One region of the Janthinobacterium amylolyticum genome, then DNA from elsewhere that is predicted to be linked to it. Evidence: predicted binding sites of a transcription regulator. Region 1 holds the regulator's gene; each other region holds the start of a gene.
What was found. The regulator LexA, encoded in region 1, represses DNA repair genes until DNA is damaged. The targets are predictions, from matches to a motif close to ACTGTATNNNNATACAGT.

Region 1 (4,210 bases):
CGCATGCATGAAGTCGGCGATGCGGTCATACGCGGCATTGTCGCGCAGCAGACCACCGATGACGGATTGTTCTGCTTCGATCGAATGCGGCGGAATACGGAGGGAATCCAGTTGCGGATCAGAGGGGGCGTTCATGGCGCGAATTATACCCGCTTCGGCGTCAGGGCAAAAAAAAAGGGCGAAAAATCGCGGAAAAAAAGGCCACAAAAAAGCCGGGCGAACCCGGCTTTTCATAGTGCGGCAGCGCTTGCGGGCCAGGCCCGCAGACGATTACGCGTTCGCGTCTGGTACGACAGCGATAACAACTTCCACGACCACGTCGGTGTGCAGAGCAACCGAAACGTTGTGCTCGCCAACGATCTTCAACGGGCCGGTAGGCATGCGGATTTGTGCTTTTTCAACAGCAAAACCTTGCTTGGTCAGCGCTTCAGCGATGTCGAAGTTGGTGACGGAACCGAACAGACGGCCATCAACACCAGCTTTTTGAGCAACTTGAACGGTCAGGCCGCTCAGTTTTTCGCCCTGGGCTTGCGATGCGGCCAGTTTGGCGGCAGCAGCTTTTTCCAGTTCGGCGCGCTTGACTTCGAATTCAGCCACAGCGGTTGCCGTGGCACGACGTGCCAGGCGTTGCGGGATCAGGAAGTTACGTGCGTAACCGTCTTTGACTTTGACGACTTCGCCGAGGTTACCGACGTTAACAACTTTTTCTAACAGAATGATTTGCATAGTTCTTCTCCAGGAATATCTGACCGATTAAGCGTGGTGCAGATCGGTGTATGGCAGCAGCGCGAGGAAGCGAGCGCGCTTGATTGCGGTGTCAACTTGGCGCTGGTAGTGCGCTTTGGTACCGGTCAGGCGTGCTGGCATGATCTTGCCGTTTTCTTGGACGAAGTCTTTCAGCGTGTCGACGTCTTTGTAGTCGACTTGCTCAACGTGAGCTGCGGTGAAGCGGCAGAACTTCTTGCGTTTGAACAACGGGTTTTGCTGTTTGCGTTTTTCTTTAAGCTTGAGCTTATTTTTGTCGAACTTTTTACCGAATGCCATGTCAGGCTCCTGTATCTAAAATGCGCTAGTCAGAATTGACTGCACTAAAATCAATGATGTGAAACACCAAACTCTTGCTGTTGCGGCTCTTCCTGGCCAGGAAACCCGTGAACTGATACACCCCACCCAAGTTTGCCTGACTGAACCGGCCTGAGATTTCGCCAGCGGCTAGCGCGGCAACATCAAACTCGGTCAAACGGGCAATCCCTGCTTCCATCTGCTGCGAACTGTGCTGCAATACTGCATTCACAATCGGCAGCCCTGCCGGGGTATAGCGCAATATTTCGCGCTCGGCAATGATGGCGGTTACTTGTAGCTGGTTCAGCGCACGATCCTGGTCAAGAATTAAGCTGCTGCTGCGGCTGGAGCGGCTGGAGCGGCTGCTGGTGCTTCGGTGCGGTGGCTTTTGGCCGCGTCTTCGCGTTGTACCGATTTCATCATCGGCGAAGGAGCTGTTTCAGCTTTCTTCATTTTAACGGTCAGGTGACGCAACACGGCATCATTGAATTTGAATGCTGTTTCCAACTCGACCAGGGTCTCGTTGTCGCATTCGATGTTCAGGCAGATGTAGTGTGCTTTAGGCAGCTTTTGGATCGAGTAAGCCATTTGACGGCGGCCCCAATCTTCCACGCGGTGAACCGAACCGCCGCGGGTGGTTACGCTGGCTTTGTAGCGTTCGATCATCGCGGGCACTTGCTCGCTTTGGTCCGGATGGACGATAAAGACTATTTCATAATGACGCATGCAAACTCCTTCAGGTCGGATTGATAATCGCCCACCCCGGCGTCAAGACGGGTGTGGGAAGGTCAGCCGAAGATTATAACCGCCTTTTGCAAACGTTTCAATCATTCCTTCCACCTGCACCCGAAAAGTCCGCGCGCCGCGCCGCTTTTCATCGGTGCACAAGTATTTCTTGCGAAATCCGCCCAAAATACGGAAATCCCCTTGCATAGTGGACGATACTGTACAAAAATACAGACTGTTCATATAGACAGCATTTTAGTATGCACCCACCGCTCATGATCAAGCTGACAGCACGACAAGAACAAATCCTGAACCTGATCAAGGACGCGATTGAAAATACGGGTTTCCCTCCCACCCGTGCCGAGATCGCCAATGAATTGGGCTTCAAATCGGCCAACGCGGCCGAAGAGCATTTGCAGGCCCTGGCCCGCAAGGGCGCCATCGAGATTTCGCCGGGCACCTCGCGCGGCATCCGCCTGATCGGCGCTGCCGCAGAAACCCTGCCATCGAAGGTGCCGGCAGCGCTGCTGATGTCGCTGCCGCTGATCGGCCGGGTGGCGGCCGGCTCGCCCATCCTGGCGCAGGAAAACCTGGAAGCGAGCTACAACGTCGACCCTGCCCTGTTCTCGGCCAAGCCCGACTTCCTGCTGAAGGTGCGCGGCTGGTCCATGCGCGACGCCGGCATCATGGATGGCGACTTGCTGGCCGTGAAAAAGGTCGACAGCGCCAAGAACGGCCAGATCGTCGTCGCCCGCATCGGCGACGAAGTCACCGTCAAGCGCTACAAAAAAACCGGTTCCGTCATCGAACTGCTGCCGGAAAACCCCGACTTCAAGGTGATCACCGTGTCGCCGGAAGACGAGTTTGCTTTGGAAGGTTTGGCGGTAGGCTTGATGCGCAGCTGGCATTAAATTGCCGCACGTAAAAAAGGGCCGCGACAGCATCACTGTCGCGGCCCTTTTTACATGGTGCGCGGCTGCTTATGCGTCCAGTGCGTTGCTGAAATCTTCCAATAAGTCTGCTTCATCTTCGATACCGACAGACACGCGAATCAAGGACTCGGCAATGCCCATGCTGGCGCGGCGCTCGGCGCCCATCTCATAAAAGATCGTGTGGGCGACAGGAATCACCAGGGTGCGCGTGTCGCCCAGGTTGCTCGCGGGAATAGCCAGGTTCAACCGATTGAGGAAATCGAAGCAGTCGATGCCATCCTTCAGCTCAAAGCTGAACAGCGAACCATAGCTGCGGAACAGGTCCGTCGCCAGCGCATGTTGCGGGTGCGACGCCAGGCCCGGGTAATGCACGGCAGCCACTCGTGGGTCGGCGGCAAGCATGGTCGCCAGCGCCAGGGCGTTCGAGCAGGTGCGGTCCATGCGCAAGGCCATGGTTTCCGCGCCGACAGCAATATGGTGCGCCGCTTCCGGACCCAGCGAGGCGCCGAAATCGCGCAAGGCCTTGGCGCGGATTTGCGCGATGCCCCACTGCGCCGGCGCCGCCTTTTTATAATTTTCAAAGATGTTCGGGTACCGCGTCCAGTCGAACACGCCCGTATCCGTCAGGCTGCCGCCCAGCGCATTGCCGTGGCCGCCGATGGATTTCGTCAAGGCGTTCACCACCAGGCCCGCACCCACGGCTTTCGGGCGGAACAGATACGGCGTCGTCATGGTGTTGTCGACGATGTAGAGGATGCCTTTTTCACGGCACAGGTCGCCGATTTTCTTCAGGTCGGCGATCTGCGTACGGGGATTGGCGATGGTTTCCACAAACACGATGCGCGTGGCCGGCGTAATGGCGGCCGCCACGTTGGCCACCTCGGTGGCGTCGACGAACGACACGCCGATGCCCTGCCCCGTCACCGTTTGCCACAGGCTGTTGGTGTTGCCAAACAAAAACGCCGACGAGACGACATGGTCGCCCGCGCGCAACAGCGACTGCACCACGGCGCCGATGGCGCCCATGCCGGTGGCGAAGCACAAAGTCGCCACGCCGTCTTCCATCTTGTTGACCTTGTCTTCCAGCGCGGAAACGGTCGGGTTACCCTGGCGGCCATAGCGGAAGCCTGGCTCCTTGCCCTGGAACACGGAAGCAAGCTGGCGCGCATCGGCGTAGCCAAAGGCAACGGAAGTGTGCACGGGCTTGTGCAAGGAGCCGTGCTCGATGCCCTTGCGGCGGTCGTTGTGCAGGATGGTGGTGGTGAAGCCGTAGTTTTTTTTGGTAGTCATGGTGGAAGTTCCAAATACTCGTCTTGCCGCTTAACCCAAGGCAAGTGCTGGGGTCAGTCCCTTCGGGATCGGAATGCGCACCACTGGCGCGCACTCCCCCGGCGGGTCTGACCCCGAAAAAAAAGCCCGGCAATAGCCGGGCCCAGTATCAAGCCTCGGTAGTAGCGAGGTTCAGGTTCAGCTGGGAACGCGGCGTATCT
Region 2 (4,210 bases), on a different contig from region 1:
GCCAATGCTCGACCTTGGCCAATTTTTCGCGCGCGCGCGGATTGAACCAGCCCCTTGCCAGGCCAAAACCCACGTTCTGGCGCACGGTCAGGTGCGGGAACAGCGCGTAGTCCTGGAACAGATACGCCACGTTGCGCTGCTGCGGCGGCAGGTTGATGCCGGCGGCCGAATCGAACAGGGTGCGTCCGTTCAGGCGGATATGGCCCGCGTCCGGCGTGAAGAGGCCGGCAATGGCTTTCAAGGTCATGCTCTTGCCGGCGCCGGACGGGCCATACATGGCGATGCGCTGGCTGGTGGAGTTGCATTGCACCTGCAAGTCAAAGCGGCGCTTGCCGGAGCGCAAGGTGGCGCGGAGGTCGAGGTCGAGTTGCATGGGCGTCATCCTGGCCGTCATTTGTGCGCGATGCGCCCGGGCGCCAGGCGGCCCGCCGACAGCAGCACGACGATGCAGACGACGGAGGTGATCAGCACCAGGGTGTTGGCGACGTCGTCCTGGCCCGCCTGCACGGCTTCATACACGGCGACGGACAAAGTCTGCGTCTTGCCGGGAATGCTGCCGGCCACCATCAGGGTGGCGCCAAACTCGCCCAGCGCGCGCACAAAGCCCAGCAGCACGCCGGCCAGGATGCCGCGCCAGGCCAGCGGCAAGGTGACGCGGAAAAAGATCGCCATTTCCGAGATGCCCAGCACGCGGGCGGCCTGTTCCAGCTGGCCATCGACGGCTTCGAAGGCGGCGCGCGCCGGCTTGAAGACGAGGGGAAACGCCACCACCGTGGAAGCGATCACGGCGCCTTGCCACGTAAAAATCAGGTTGATGCCGAAGTTGTCCTGCAGCCAGATACCCAGGGTGCCGCGCCGGCCCAGCAGGACCAGCAGGTAGTAGCCAAGCACGGTAGGCGGCATCACCATGGGCAGGGTCAAGAGGGCGTCGAGCAGTTCGCGCCCGGGAAAGCGCGTGCGCGCCAGCAGATAGCCCGTGCCGATGCCGAGCAGCAAATTGAGCGCCGTGGCCCACGCCGCCACTTTCAGCGACAGGGCCAGCGCGGTCCAGGCGATATCCATGTGCAGTCGTTTGCTTTATGGCTTTTTAAAACCGTACTTGGCGAGGATGGCTTGCGCCGGCGCCGTCTGCAAATAGCTGACGAAACGCTTGGCTTCGGCCGCATTGCCGCTATCCTTGATGGTGGCGATCGGGTACAGCACGGGCGCGTCCAGCGGCACTTCCAGCACCACGTTGACTTTATCCTTCATGATGGCCGCATCGGTGGCATAGACAAAGCCCGCATCGACTTCGCCGCGCGCCACGTAATCGAGCGACTGGCGCACGTTCTGCGTGCCGATAGCCTTCGGCTGCACGGCATCCCACAGCTTGGCCTTTTTCAATGCGCCTTCGGAGTAGCGGCCGACGGGCACGCTGGCCGGGTTGGCGATGGCCACGCGCGTCACGCCCTTCTGCGTCAGGTCCGTCAGGCTCTTGATGCCCAGCTTGCTGTCGTGCGGCACGATCAGCACCAGGCTGTTGCTGACGAAGTCCTGGCGGTCGGCCGGCAGCACCAGGCCCTGCTTTTGCGCCGCATCCATGGTTTCCTGGTCGGCCGAGGCAAACACGTCGACAGGCGCGCCCTTGACGATCTGCTGCAGCAGCACGCCCGAGGCGGCGAAGTTCAAGGACACCTTGCTGCCCGGATACTGCGCCTCATACCCGTGCGCCGCATCCTTGAACGCATTCGTCAGGCTGGCCGCGGCCGACACCACCACTTCGCCGGCAAGGGCGGACGAGGCGGCGGTGGCAAAGAGGGCGGCGCCGAGCAGTTTGGCGAGGGAGGTGAGGCGCATGATCGTATCCTTAATGAGAAGAGAACCAGGCCCGTAATATACACCGATATATAACGTTCTGCCATGCAGCAAGTCAAGGCTGTGCCATGCCAATTTCCTGATATACTGTATATAAACACAGTATATCGAGGCAGCCATGGAATTGACGGACAAGCTGGAAATCCTGGCCGATGCGGCCAAGTACGACGCTTCCTGCGCCAGCAGCGGCGCGCCCAGGCGCGATTCCATCGGCAAGGAGGGCTTTGGCGCCACCTCGGGCATGGGCATTTGCCACAGCTATACGCCGGACGGACGCTGCGTCTCGCTGCTCAAGATCCTGCTGACGAATTACTGCCTGTACGATTGCCAGTACTGCGTCAACCGCCGCACGTCGAACGTGCCGCGCGCGCGCTTTACGGTGGCCGAAGTGGTGAAACTGACGGCCGACTTTTACCTGCGCAATTACATCGACGGCCTGTTCCTCAGTTCCGGCATCATCCAGTCGGCCGACTACACGATGGAACAACTGGTGCAGGTGGCGCGCGAATTGCGCGAGGTGCATCAGTTCCGCGGCTACATCCATTTGAAAACCATCCCTGACGCCGATCCCGCGCTGATCGCCCAGGCGGGCCGCTATGCCGACCGGCTCAGCGTCAACATCGAATTGCCGACACAAGACAGCGTGCAAAAGCTGGCGCCGGAAAAAAGCGTGCATACGATCAAGCTGGCGATGGGTTCCATCCGCCGCAAGCTCGATGAAAAGGCCGAGGAGCCAAAGTCGCCGCGCTTCGCGCCGGCCGGGCAAAGCACGCAGATGATCGTCGGCGCCGACGCCAGCGACGACCAGCAGATTCTCTCCACGGCCGAAACCCTGTACGGCAGCTACAAGCTCAAGCGCGTGTACTACTCGGCCTTCAGCCCGATTCCCGACAGCCCGAAAAGCGTGCCGCTGGCGCCGCCACCCATGCTGCGCGAACACCGTTTATATCAAGCCGACTTTTTGCTGCGCAGCTATGGTTTCCAGGCCAGCGAATTGCTGCCCGCCACGGGCGGCAACCTGGCGCTCGATATCGACCCGAAATTGGCGTGGGCGCTGGCGCACCGCGAACACTTTCCGCTGGACTTGAACCGCGCCGCGCAGCACATGATCGCCCGCGTGCCCGGCATCGGCCTGCGCAATGCCCAGCGCATCATCGACCTGCGCCGCCTGCGGCAGGTGCGCTACGCCGATTTGTCGCGCCTGCGCTGCAGCATGAAGAAAATCGCCCCCTTCATCATCACGGCCGATTACTTTCCGGCGCGCGACACCACCACTTCGGAACAGCTGCGCCGCGCCATGGCCGAAGCGCCACAACAGATGAACCTGTGGCCGGAGCTGCAGGCCGCATGAGCGCGATGGTGCGGCTGGCGCAGTGCTTCGACGAGTGGCGCGCGGCCGCGCGCGAGCTGATCGCGCTCCGGGTGCCGCCGGCGCACGTGCAATGGCAGTCGCGCCCCGGCGAAGGCGACCTGTTTTCCGCCGCGCCAGAGGCAACGGATGCGAACGCTCCCCAGTTGCGCCTGCCGCGCCAGCTGGTGGAGCTGCTGCAGACGGCCGCCTGTTTCAACGTGGCTGACCGCTGGGCCTTTTTGTACCAGGTGCTCTGGCGCTGGCAGCAGGGCCAGCACGACGTGATCTCGCCTGCAGACGCGGATGGCGCGCGCCTGCACGCCATGGTCAAGGCCGTGCACCGCGAGGAGCACGACATGCATGCGTATGTGCGCTTTCGCGAGCGGGCGGAAAGCGCGGGCGCGCCCCGCTTTGTCGCCTGGTTCGAACCCGTGCACGAGGTACTGCCGCAAGTGGCGCGCCACTTCGCGCGCCGCATGGGATCGACCAGCTGGATGATCGCCACGCCCGCCGCCAGCATGCTGTGGGACGGCAGCGCCTTGCATGCGGGACCGGCCCTGATGAGCGGCGCGGCCGATATCGACGACGCGGGCGAAGCCCTTTGGCTGACCTACTACCGCAGCATTTTCAACCCCGCACGCGTGAATGCCGACTTGCTGCACAGCCATATCCCCTCGCGCTTCTGGAAAAATTTGCCGGAAGGCGCCATCGTGCCCGCCATGCTGAGCAGCGCCGCCAACGGCGAGCGCCGCACGGGCCAGACGGCCAGCGTGGGCCAGCGCAGCGGCGCGGCCATGATCCCGATAGCCGCCGAACGTGCCCAGCCCGTGCGCGACCTGCCCACCACCCTGGACCAGTGCCGCCGCTGCGCACTGTGGCAGCACGCCACGCAAGCCGTGCCCGGCATTGGTCCGGTGCAGGCACGCATCATGCTGGTAGGCGAGCAGCCGGGCGACCAGGAAGACCTGGCGGGCTTGCCGTTTGTCGGCCCGGCCGGCGCGCTGC
Region 3 (4,210 bases), on a different contig from region 1:
ACTGCGCGTTCTTCCCCACCGCTATTGACGATCGCGACCTCTGGTCCAGTACCGAGGAACAAGAAGCCATGTTCTGCAAGTACGTCGCCTGCAACTTCCATAACTTTACCCGCACTGGCATCAGAAATGCCTAGTTCGTTAAGCACGTCGTCGATCATGAATATCTCCTCTAAAGTTAAGGAGGCAGCATCGGTGCTCCCACTGACGAGGTGCATACGTTCAGCCTCGCGAGCAAAGCTCGCGACCTTACGAAACGCGCCAATAGGTTGCGCAAACTCTGTGTGTGCCCAAAACATCCCGTTTCGGGGGTCTCCCAGCTGCGCGTAAATTTCTTGCGCCGCTGCACATCGACTATAGTTTGCCAAAAGATTTAAGTTCTTGGTTAAGTTTTTGTGAGTGCGTTGATCTAGCGCATCAAGCGCGCTATCCAGGTCCCCACAAAGGTGAAGCAATATTGCCCGCAACTCTAGCCCTTTGTCTCGATCTGAGCTATCGAGCTTGTCAATTTCAGCGAAGATATCTAAGGCTACTTGTGAAGTATGGTCAAGAAATTTACCTTCATCCACAGATGCAAGAATCATTTCAAGTATTTCGTTGCAAGTGGTCTGCGGTTTGAGTGTCATTTTTGTACTATATTTGCTTAGGTTCTTGAAGTATTCTACGCGTATTCGTAGAAAGTGCTTGCAAATCTTAACATTTTTGAGCAAGGATCACTGTTTTTGCCACGCCAGTGTTGAGATTGCAAGAGGTTCGACAAAAATTTAAACGACCTCCTTGCCTGTAGTTTTTGTGCCCATCCATCGAAATTTGGAGGTCAAATGTGCGCTGACTACACCCCAAGCCGTAAAGAGCAGATCGAAGAAAGCTTTCGGACGGGATACCCGCTGCTCGACTTGCCGCCCGAAGCATGGCCCGGCTACATGGCGCCCATCCTTCGCGGCTCCTATGACGCGCCCGGCGAGCTGGAAATCGCTCCCGCCATGTTCGGCATGGTGCCGCATTGGGCAGACCACAAGCTGGCCCATCAGACTTACAACGCGCGCACCGAGACAGTGGCCAGCAAACCATCCTTCCGCAGCGCCTGGAAGCGCAAGCAGTTCTGCATCATCCCGGCCGCCAATTTTTTCGAGCCCAATTACGAAACCGGCAAACCCGTGCGTTGGCGTATCGAGCGCGCCGACGGTGGCCCGGTGGCCATTGCCGGCATCTGGGAATATCGGCCGGCCAACCAGCTGCTCTCGTTTTCAATGCTGACGATCAATGCCGACGGGCATCCGCTGATGAAGCGCTTTCACAAGCCGGACGACGAAAAACGCATGGTGATGATCCTGGACCCGGACCAATATCAGGGCTGGCTGAACGGCTCGCTGGTGTCCGAAGAGGATGTTTATCGGCAGTATCCAGCGGAGCTGCTTGTCGCGCAGCCCGACCCGTTGCCACCTCGGACAAGAGCGAAACCGACCGCGAAGGCTGACTCGGCGCCGCCCGACTCACTTTTCTAGAAACAATTTTATCCTTCCTGTTTCTTGCTTCGGTCGATATACTGTATAAAAACACAGTATATTGGCCAGCCATGAATGCAACATTATTAATACTTCAATCTAGCCAGCCCGGCGTGTCGCAGGTGCCTTCGCCGCTTGCGCAGTACCCGATCCCCAGTGCGCGGCCGGAGATTTCGCACCGCATATCAGCCGGGTTCCCGTCGCCGGCCGCCGACTATACAGAGGACGGCCTGGACCTGAATGCGCTGCTGGTGCAGCACAAGGCCGCCTCGTTCTTTTTCACGGTCGAGGGCGACTCGATGCGCGATGCCGGCATACTGGACGGCGACAAGGTAGTGGTCGACCGCTCCGTCGCGCCATTGCACGGCCATATTGTTATTGCCGTCATCGATGCCGAATACACTCTCAAGCGCCTGTATTGCCAGCGGGGCAGGGTAGAACTGCGTCCAGACAACCCTGCATACAAGTCGATCTGCCTGGCTGAAGGTAGCGAGCTGCAGATCTGGGGCGTGGTGACCGGCGTCGTGCGCAAGCTGCGGGTCTGAAATGGGCGACCCGACTAAGCAGATTTTTGCGCTTGTCGACGTCAACAATATGTACGTCAGCTGTGAGCGTGCTTTCAATCCCCGTTTGCGCGACCGCCCGGTGGTGGTCCTATCTAACAACGACGGCTGTGCGGTGGCCAGGTCGAACGAGGTGAAGGCCTTGGGCGTTGCGATGGGAGCACCCTGGTTCCAGATGCGCGACCTGGCGCACCAGCACGGAATTGTGGGGCTTTCCTCAAATTACACACTCTACGCGGACATGAGCAACCGCATCATGACCATCCTGCGGACCTATAGCCCTAATGTCGAGGTCTATTCGATCGATGAATCGTTTCTCAGCCTGAACGGCCTGGGCGGCCTGTGGGCTTCGCCGGCAGCCATGGGGCAGGATATCCGCGCCAAGGTGGCGCAGTGGACCGGCCTTCCCGTATGTGTGGGTGTGGGCGAGTCGAAAACCTTGGCCAAGCTGGCCAACCATGTGGCAAAGAAGTTCCCGCTGTTCGACAGCGTTGCCGACTTCACGACCATGTCGGAGGCCCGTACCGCCTGGCTGCTGCAGCGTATTGACGTCGGGGAGGTGTGGGGTGTCGGCCGGCGCATTAGCGCCAAGCTGCGCGCCATGGGAATCAACACGGTGCAGGATTTGAAGGACGCACCACCCAGCATCATGCGGGCCCACTTCGGCGTCGTGCTCGAGCGCACGTGTAATGAGCTGCGCGGAATTTCCTGCCTGGAGCTGGAAGAGGTGGCACCGCCGCGCAAGGAAATTGTGTCGTCGCGCTCCTTCGGCACAATGGTCATGACGTGCGCCGAGCTGGGCGAATCGATATCCACCTACGCCGCGCGCGCCGGCGAGAAGCTACGCGGCCAGCACTCCCTGTGCGGTGCCGTGCATGTTTTCGTGCAAACGAATCGGTTCCGTGAAAAGGACGAGCAGTACAGCAATGGCATTACGATTCCCTTGGTTGAGCCCAGCGCGGATAACCGCGTGCTGGCCGGAGCGGCGCTGCACGGCCTGGCCATGATTTTCCGCGAGGGCTTCAAGTACAAGAAAGCTGGAATTATGCTGATGGATCTGCAGGCGGACACGCGGCGCCAAGGCGTCTTGTTTGATGCTGCCCCGGATCGTGCGCGTTCAGTACGCGCCATGGCGGCGCTTGATGCCCTGAATGAACGGTTCGGGCGCGATACGGTACACCTGGGCTCGGCCGGCCTAATACGGCGCTGGGCTATGTTGTCGGAAAACCGGACGCCGCGGTACACCACGAACTGGATGGAGTTGCCGAAAGTGAAGGCGCAGTAAGGTCCGGACTATAGATTCGATTGGTTTGACTTTTGGTAGATGATGTCCGAATGTTTCGGGCGAACCGGAATGCGATTACTATCTTGCTTGGTGAAAATTCGACCTTCTCTCGATGGCGTGTATAGTGGGTATCCTCGCGTGTATGTAACACGTTTGATTTATTGGAATCGAATCTGCGCCTCCCCGAAATGTCCCCATGATGCGCTGTAAGTCGCATTATTGCGGGTGATTGGATTCCGGCTCCGGGCACCAAGCGCGCATACAGATTGCAACGATCATGGCCACTTTTTCAAGTGGCTATTTTTTTGCGTGTCAGCAGCCTTGCCGCGAAATTCACCGGTGTCTGCCTGTATTCCTGGCCGCCATTTCCAGCGGCGCGCGGAGCGCTGCATCACGTCTGCTGGCCGCACGGACGACCTGCTTGCGCTGTGCCGTAACGTATCGATTTGGATGCGATCTGCCGCCGAAATATTTCCATGTCGGCAGCGAAAAATTGCCCTACCGGCGATGTTGATTTACATCAATATTAAATGTTCGCTGCGTGACAAAGCGTGTGTATGCACAAAAACTCAGGTGCTATATTGAGTTGCGTGTTAGCCAAACAGCCAAGCACGGCTTTCAATTTTAAGTGTTATTAGAATTGCGGAGTCACGGCTTTTCCAACCCTTGAACAACGTTTTTTCCGAACAGTTACTCGTACGGTGCCTTCGTTCGCCCCTACGCCGCAGACAGGAGCGCCAACGGCCAATGCATGGGGGCTGACAGGGGGATGAGCAGCAATTCCTTAGCATGTAATTCGACAAGATGACGAACTGGTTTGTGCAGATTCTTTCTAAACATTTTATGGAGAAATCGAACAT
Region 4 (4,210 bases), 140 kb from region 1:
TCTGGAACATCAGCCACTGGATGGTTTCATAGCGCAGGGCCGCATCCTGCGGGATAAATTTGCCCGTCTTCTCGGCCAGGTACAGCAGGATGGCGCCCGACTCGAACAGGGCCAGCGGCTGGCCGCCGGGACCGTCCGGGTCGAGGATGGCGGGGATCTTGTTGTTCGGATTCAGGGACAGGAACTCGGGCGATGTCTGGTCGTTGCGCTCGAAGCTGACCAGGTGCGGCTCGTACGCCAGGCCCGTTTCTTCCAGCAGGATGGAAACCTTGATGCCATTCGGCGTGGGCAGCGAATACAGCTGCAGGCGTTCAGGATGCCGGGCAGGCCATTTCTGGGTGATGGGGAAATCGGAAAGCTGTGACATGGAAATCCTTTCAGGTGAACGGCGCTGCGCCGGGATACCGCGCGCGGAACGATGCCGGCAAGTATAGCCAAGCCTCGGCGCTTCTGCTGGGCAGCTCTGAAACTGGCCGGCCCCGGCGTGCCTGTCCCAACGTGCCTGTCCCAACTTGCCTGCGCCAGGCAGCTTGTGCCGGCCCGCTTGTGCCGGCTTGCCACGGCCGGCCCTCAGCCAAACAAGCCATGCAGGAACCAGCGCGGCGCCGCGTCTTCGCCGCTGCCGGCGATGCGTTCGCGGTAGACCCAGTAATGGGCGTGGTCGAGCCCTTCGGCAATAAAATAATCACGCGCCTGCGACTGGCCCCACCAGCCCGCCTCGATGCGCTCGGCAACAGACACCATTTTCAAGGGGGAGCCATAGAAGGGCCGGTGCTCGCGCATCAGCAGGGCCACCGGCTGCGCCAGCAGCCAGCCGGGACGGGGCATGCCGGGCAAGCCGGGCGGCAAGTCCGGCGCCGCGCTTTTTCCTGCCGGCCTGGTGGGCAGCGGCAGCCACTGGTTGGCCGCCTCGGGACGGTAATCGGCGCGCGGCGCCGCCTGCAAGACATTCTCGCTGCCCAGGCGCGCCACCAGCAATTCCATCAAACGCTGGCGCTCCTGCGGCGTGCCGCCCGGTTCGGGAAACAGGCTGTCGCTGGGCGGCGCCATCGGCTGCACTTGCAGCGCTTCCAGGCTCAGGCCGATCACGGGCGCGTCCAGCACCAGCTGCGCCAGGCGCTCCTTGAGCAGGCGCACCAGGTGCTCGTCGCGCCAGACGGCCTCGCCCAGCGCCAGGTCGATGACGGTGGGCGGACGCGCCACCCGGCCCCGCCCGTGGGCCAGCAGCAGCTGGATGCGCTCGACGGCGAATTGCCGCGCGCACAGCCAGCCCGTCATTTGCTGCAGCAGGCGGCGCGCGCCAAACAGCAGCGCGTCGGCGTGTTCCACGCGGTCGAACAATTCCAGGCTGGCGCGGAACGTGGGCGGCGCTTCGAGCCAGACGAACAGTTCCGTGCTGTGGCCATGCGCATCGTCGAGCATGTCCAGCAGGGCCGCGCCGCAGCGGCGCTGCAAGCCGGGCCGGGGCAAGTGGCGCAGCTGCCCCAGGGTGCGGCAGCCGATACCCTCGAACCAGTCCAGGTAGGGGCGCGCGGGCGGCAGCAGGGCGCACGGCAAAGCGTCGAGGCGGCGCGCCAGGCTGTCCATGCCGAGTACCCGGCCCCGGCGCGTAGGAGCGCGCGCCAGCAGCCAGGCGCCGCGCGCCGTGGGGGCGCACGACAACGCGCCCGTGTAGCCGAGCGCACGCAAGCTGGCCGCGATGCTGCGGCACAGGGCGCGCACGCCACCGAACAGGCGCAGGCTGGCACCTGCGTCCACCAGCAGGGTCGCTTCCTCGCCCTGCGCCACCAGTGGCGAATATTGCAGCAGCGCCAGCGCCACCGCCTGCAGCGCTTGCGCTTCCAGCTCGGGCGAGCGTTCGTGCAGGCGCGCCTGCGGCGCCAGCATCAGGGCGCCGGCACGCCGCATGCCCGGCTTGATGCCGGCCTCCCGCGCCAGCGGCGACAGGGCCATCACTTGCTCCTGCTCCAGTACCACGCCCAGCTGGTCAGCCGACCAGCGCGGGCAAAACACTTCGAGCGGGAGCCGGGGCAGGCACAGGCCGATCCAGAGTCGCATGGCGTCGCAGTAAAGAAGGAGGTTGCAGGGGCAGGAACAACGGCGCATCGCGCTGCGGTCCCCGGCGCTTGATGAAGCCGATCTCGATGCCGCCGGCGGCCGGGCGCACGGACAGGCGCAAAGGCGCCGGCGAGGCATCCTGCGCGCCGTGCAAGGGACGCAGCATGCAGAACAGGGTATTGCCGCCTTGTGCCGCCAGGTGCAGGCGGCGCAGGCTGTCGGCGCGCACTTGCGATTGCCAGAACAGCAAGGCGCCGCAACTGCCGCTGCGCAAGATATTTTCCGCCGCCCACAAGGCATCCTTGCTGCTGGCGCTTTTAAGCCACAGCAGTTGCGACGGCGCCAGCCCTTGCGCGGCCAGGGCCAGCGCCTGCGGCGGATGGGGCGGCTGCAACAGCACGATGGACTGTCCCGTCAATTGCGCCAGCGCGGGCGCCAGCAGGCGCAATTCGCCGCTGCCCGGCTGCTGCACCAGTAAATCGATCAGGCTGCCACTGGGCCAGCCGCCGCCAGGCAACTGTGCCGACAGCGTGGCAAAGCCCGTGTCCAGGCAGCGCGTGGCGCCCTGCCCCAGCTGCGATGCGCGCCATAAAGACGGGTGCAAGGCTTCCGGCGACGCCATCAATTGGGAATGTTGCATGATTGAATAGAGAGATGAATACTGTATGCATATACAGTACTATCCAGACCCGCTTTTGGCAAGGCTTATCTGTATATCATCTGCCCGGGGGCCGTTCCGGCATGTCCGAAAAACCCCGTTTCCGGCATCGATTGCTGTACCATAAGCACTCTCCTTACCGCTCGGCAATGTACCGGGCGGCTTTCTCCGTCCATAAGGAAACGCATTTGACCACCATCCAAATCATCAGCGCCATCGTCTTCGGCCTTGCGCTCATCCACACCTTCGCCGCCAAGTCTTTTGAAACATTGTCGCGGCGCCACCCCCGCCATGCGGGCCTGCTGCATTTGCTGGGCGAAGTGGAAGTCGTGTTCGGCTTCTGGGCTTTCATTTTGATCATCATCATGGCCTTCGTCTCGGGCGGCGATGCGGCCATCGAGTATGCCGAGTCGCGCCAGTACACGGAACCGCTGTTCGTCTTTGTCGTCATGGTGGTGGCCGCCTCGCGCCCCGTGCTCGACGCCGTGCAGCGCCTGCTCAAAGGCGTGGCGCGCGTGATGCCGCTGCGCACGGAACTGGCGCTCGTCTGGCTGGGCCTGGCACTCGTGCCCCTGACGGGCTCATTGATCACGGAACCGGCCGCCATGACCCTGGCCGCGCTGATGCTGGCGCCGCAAATCTTCCGCCCGGGCATTCCTGAATGGCTGAAATACGGCGCCCTGGGCGTGCTGTTCGTCAACGTTTCCATCGGCGGCACCCTGACCTCGTATGCGGCGCCGCCCGTGCTGATGGTGGCCACCACCTGGAACTGGGACAGCGCCTACATGGCCAGCCACTTCGGCTGGAAGGCCGCCATCGCCGTGCTGGTCAACGCCACGGGCGTGAGCATATTGCTGCGCAAATATCTGCACAGCAATACCTCCGACATCAAGCCAAAGGCCGGTGAAGTCGAAGCGCCGAAAGTGCCGCTGGCCGTCAGCCTCGTGCACATGATCGTGCTGGCCGGCGTGGTGACACTGGCGCACCACCCCGTGCTGTTCATCGGCCTGTTCCTGTTCTTCCTCGGTTTCGTGCAGGCGTACGAGCGCTATCAAAGCCCGCTGATCCTGAAGGAAGGCTTGCTCGTCGGCTTCTTCCTGGGCGGCCTGGTGGTGCTGGGCGGCATGCAGCAATGGTGGTTGCAGCCCATCGTCTCCAGCCTGAAGCCGCTGGCCCTGTTCTTCGGCGCCCTGGGCCTGACGGCCATCACCGACAATGCGGCGCTGACTTACCTGGGCTCGCTGATCGTCGGCATGACGGACGAAGCAAAATACATGCTGATGGCTGGCGCCGTGGCCGGTGGCGGCCTGACCGTCATCGCCAATGCGCCGAACCCTGCCGGCGTGTCCCTGCTGCGCCGCGGCTTCAAGGATGAATCGATCGGCGCCATCGGCCTGCTGGCGGGCGCCCTGCTGCCCACCGCCGTGGCGGGCCTGGCCTTCCTGGCCCTGTAAACCGCATCGCGGGGCGGCTGCGGCCGCCCCTGCCCCCTCA

Region 2: ACQ4WR_RS13250 (putative DNA modification/repair radical SAM protein) is a predicted target of LexA. The motif match lies at 1,941-1,958, and genes of this name have one in related genera.
Region 3: ACQ4WR_RS27590 (LexA family protein) is a predicted target of LexA. The motif match lies at 1,543-1,560, and genes of this name have one in related genera.
Region 4: imuA (translesion DNA synthesis-associated protein ImuA) is a predicted target of LexA. The motif match lies at 2,719-2,736, and genes of this name have one in related genera.

Annotation. Positions count from the first base shown of each region.
Region 1 is NZ_JBNYXL010000007.1:356,838-361,047, reverse strand. Features, by position in the region: gene ACQ4WR_RS17330 (replicative DNA helicase) at 1-135, opposite strand, end outside; gene rplI (50S ribosomal protein L9) at 271-726, opposite strand; gene rpsR (30S ribosomal protein S18) at 754-1,044, opposite strand; gene priB (primosomal replication protein N) at 1,070-1,369, opposite strand; gene rpsF (30S ribosomal protein S6) at 1,390-1,788, opposite strand; gene lexA (transcriptional repressor LexA) at 2,064-2,699, shown strand; gene ACQ4WR_RS17300 (cystathionine gamma-synthase family protein) at 2,769-4,010, opposite strand; gene purF (amidophosphoribosyltransferase) at 4,159-4,210, opposite strand, start outside.
Region 2 is NZ_JBNYXL010000005.1:387,297-391,506, reverse strand. Features, by position in the region: gene ACQ4WR_RS13265 (sulfate/molybdate ABC transporter ATP-binding protein) at 1-373, opposite strand, end outside; gene modB (molybdate ABC transporter permease subunit) at 391-1,062, opposite strand; gene modA (molybdate ABC transporter substrate-binding protein) at 1,078-1,836, opposite strand; gene ACQ4WR_RS13250 (putative DNA modification/repair radical SAM protein) at 1,973-3,205, shown strand; gene ACQ4WR_RS13245 (UdgX family uracil-DNA binding protein) at 3,202-4,210, shown strand, end outside.
Region 3 is NZ_JBNYXL010000019.1:6,127-10,336, forward strand. Features, by position in the region: gene ACQ4WR_RS27580 (hypothetical protein) at 1-623, opposite strand, end outside; gene ACQ4WR_RS27585 (SOS response-associated peptidase) at 819-1,502, shown strand; gene ACQ4WR_RS27590 (LexA family protein) at 1,625-2,047, shown strand; gene ACQ4WR_RS27595 (Y-family DNA polymerase) at 2,049-3,350, shown strand; gene ACQ4WR_RS27600 (hypothetical protein) at 4,209-4,210, shown strand, end outside.
Region 4 is NZ_JBNYXL010000007.1:217,056-221,265, reverse strand. Features, by position in the region: gene ACQ4WR_RS16715 (glutathione binding-like protein) at 1-367, opposite strand, end outside; gene ACQ4WR_RS16710 (Y-family DNA polymerase) at 571-2,058, opposite strand; gene imuA (translesion DNA synthesis-associated protein ImuA) at 1,988-2,698, opposite strand; gene ACQ4WR_RS16700 (putative Na+/H+ antiporter) at 2,905-4,170, shown strand.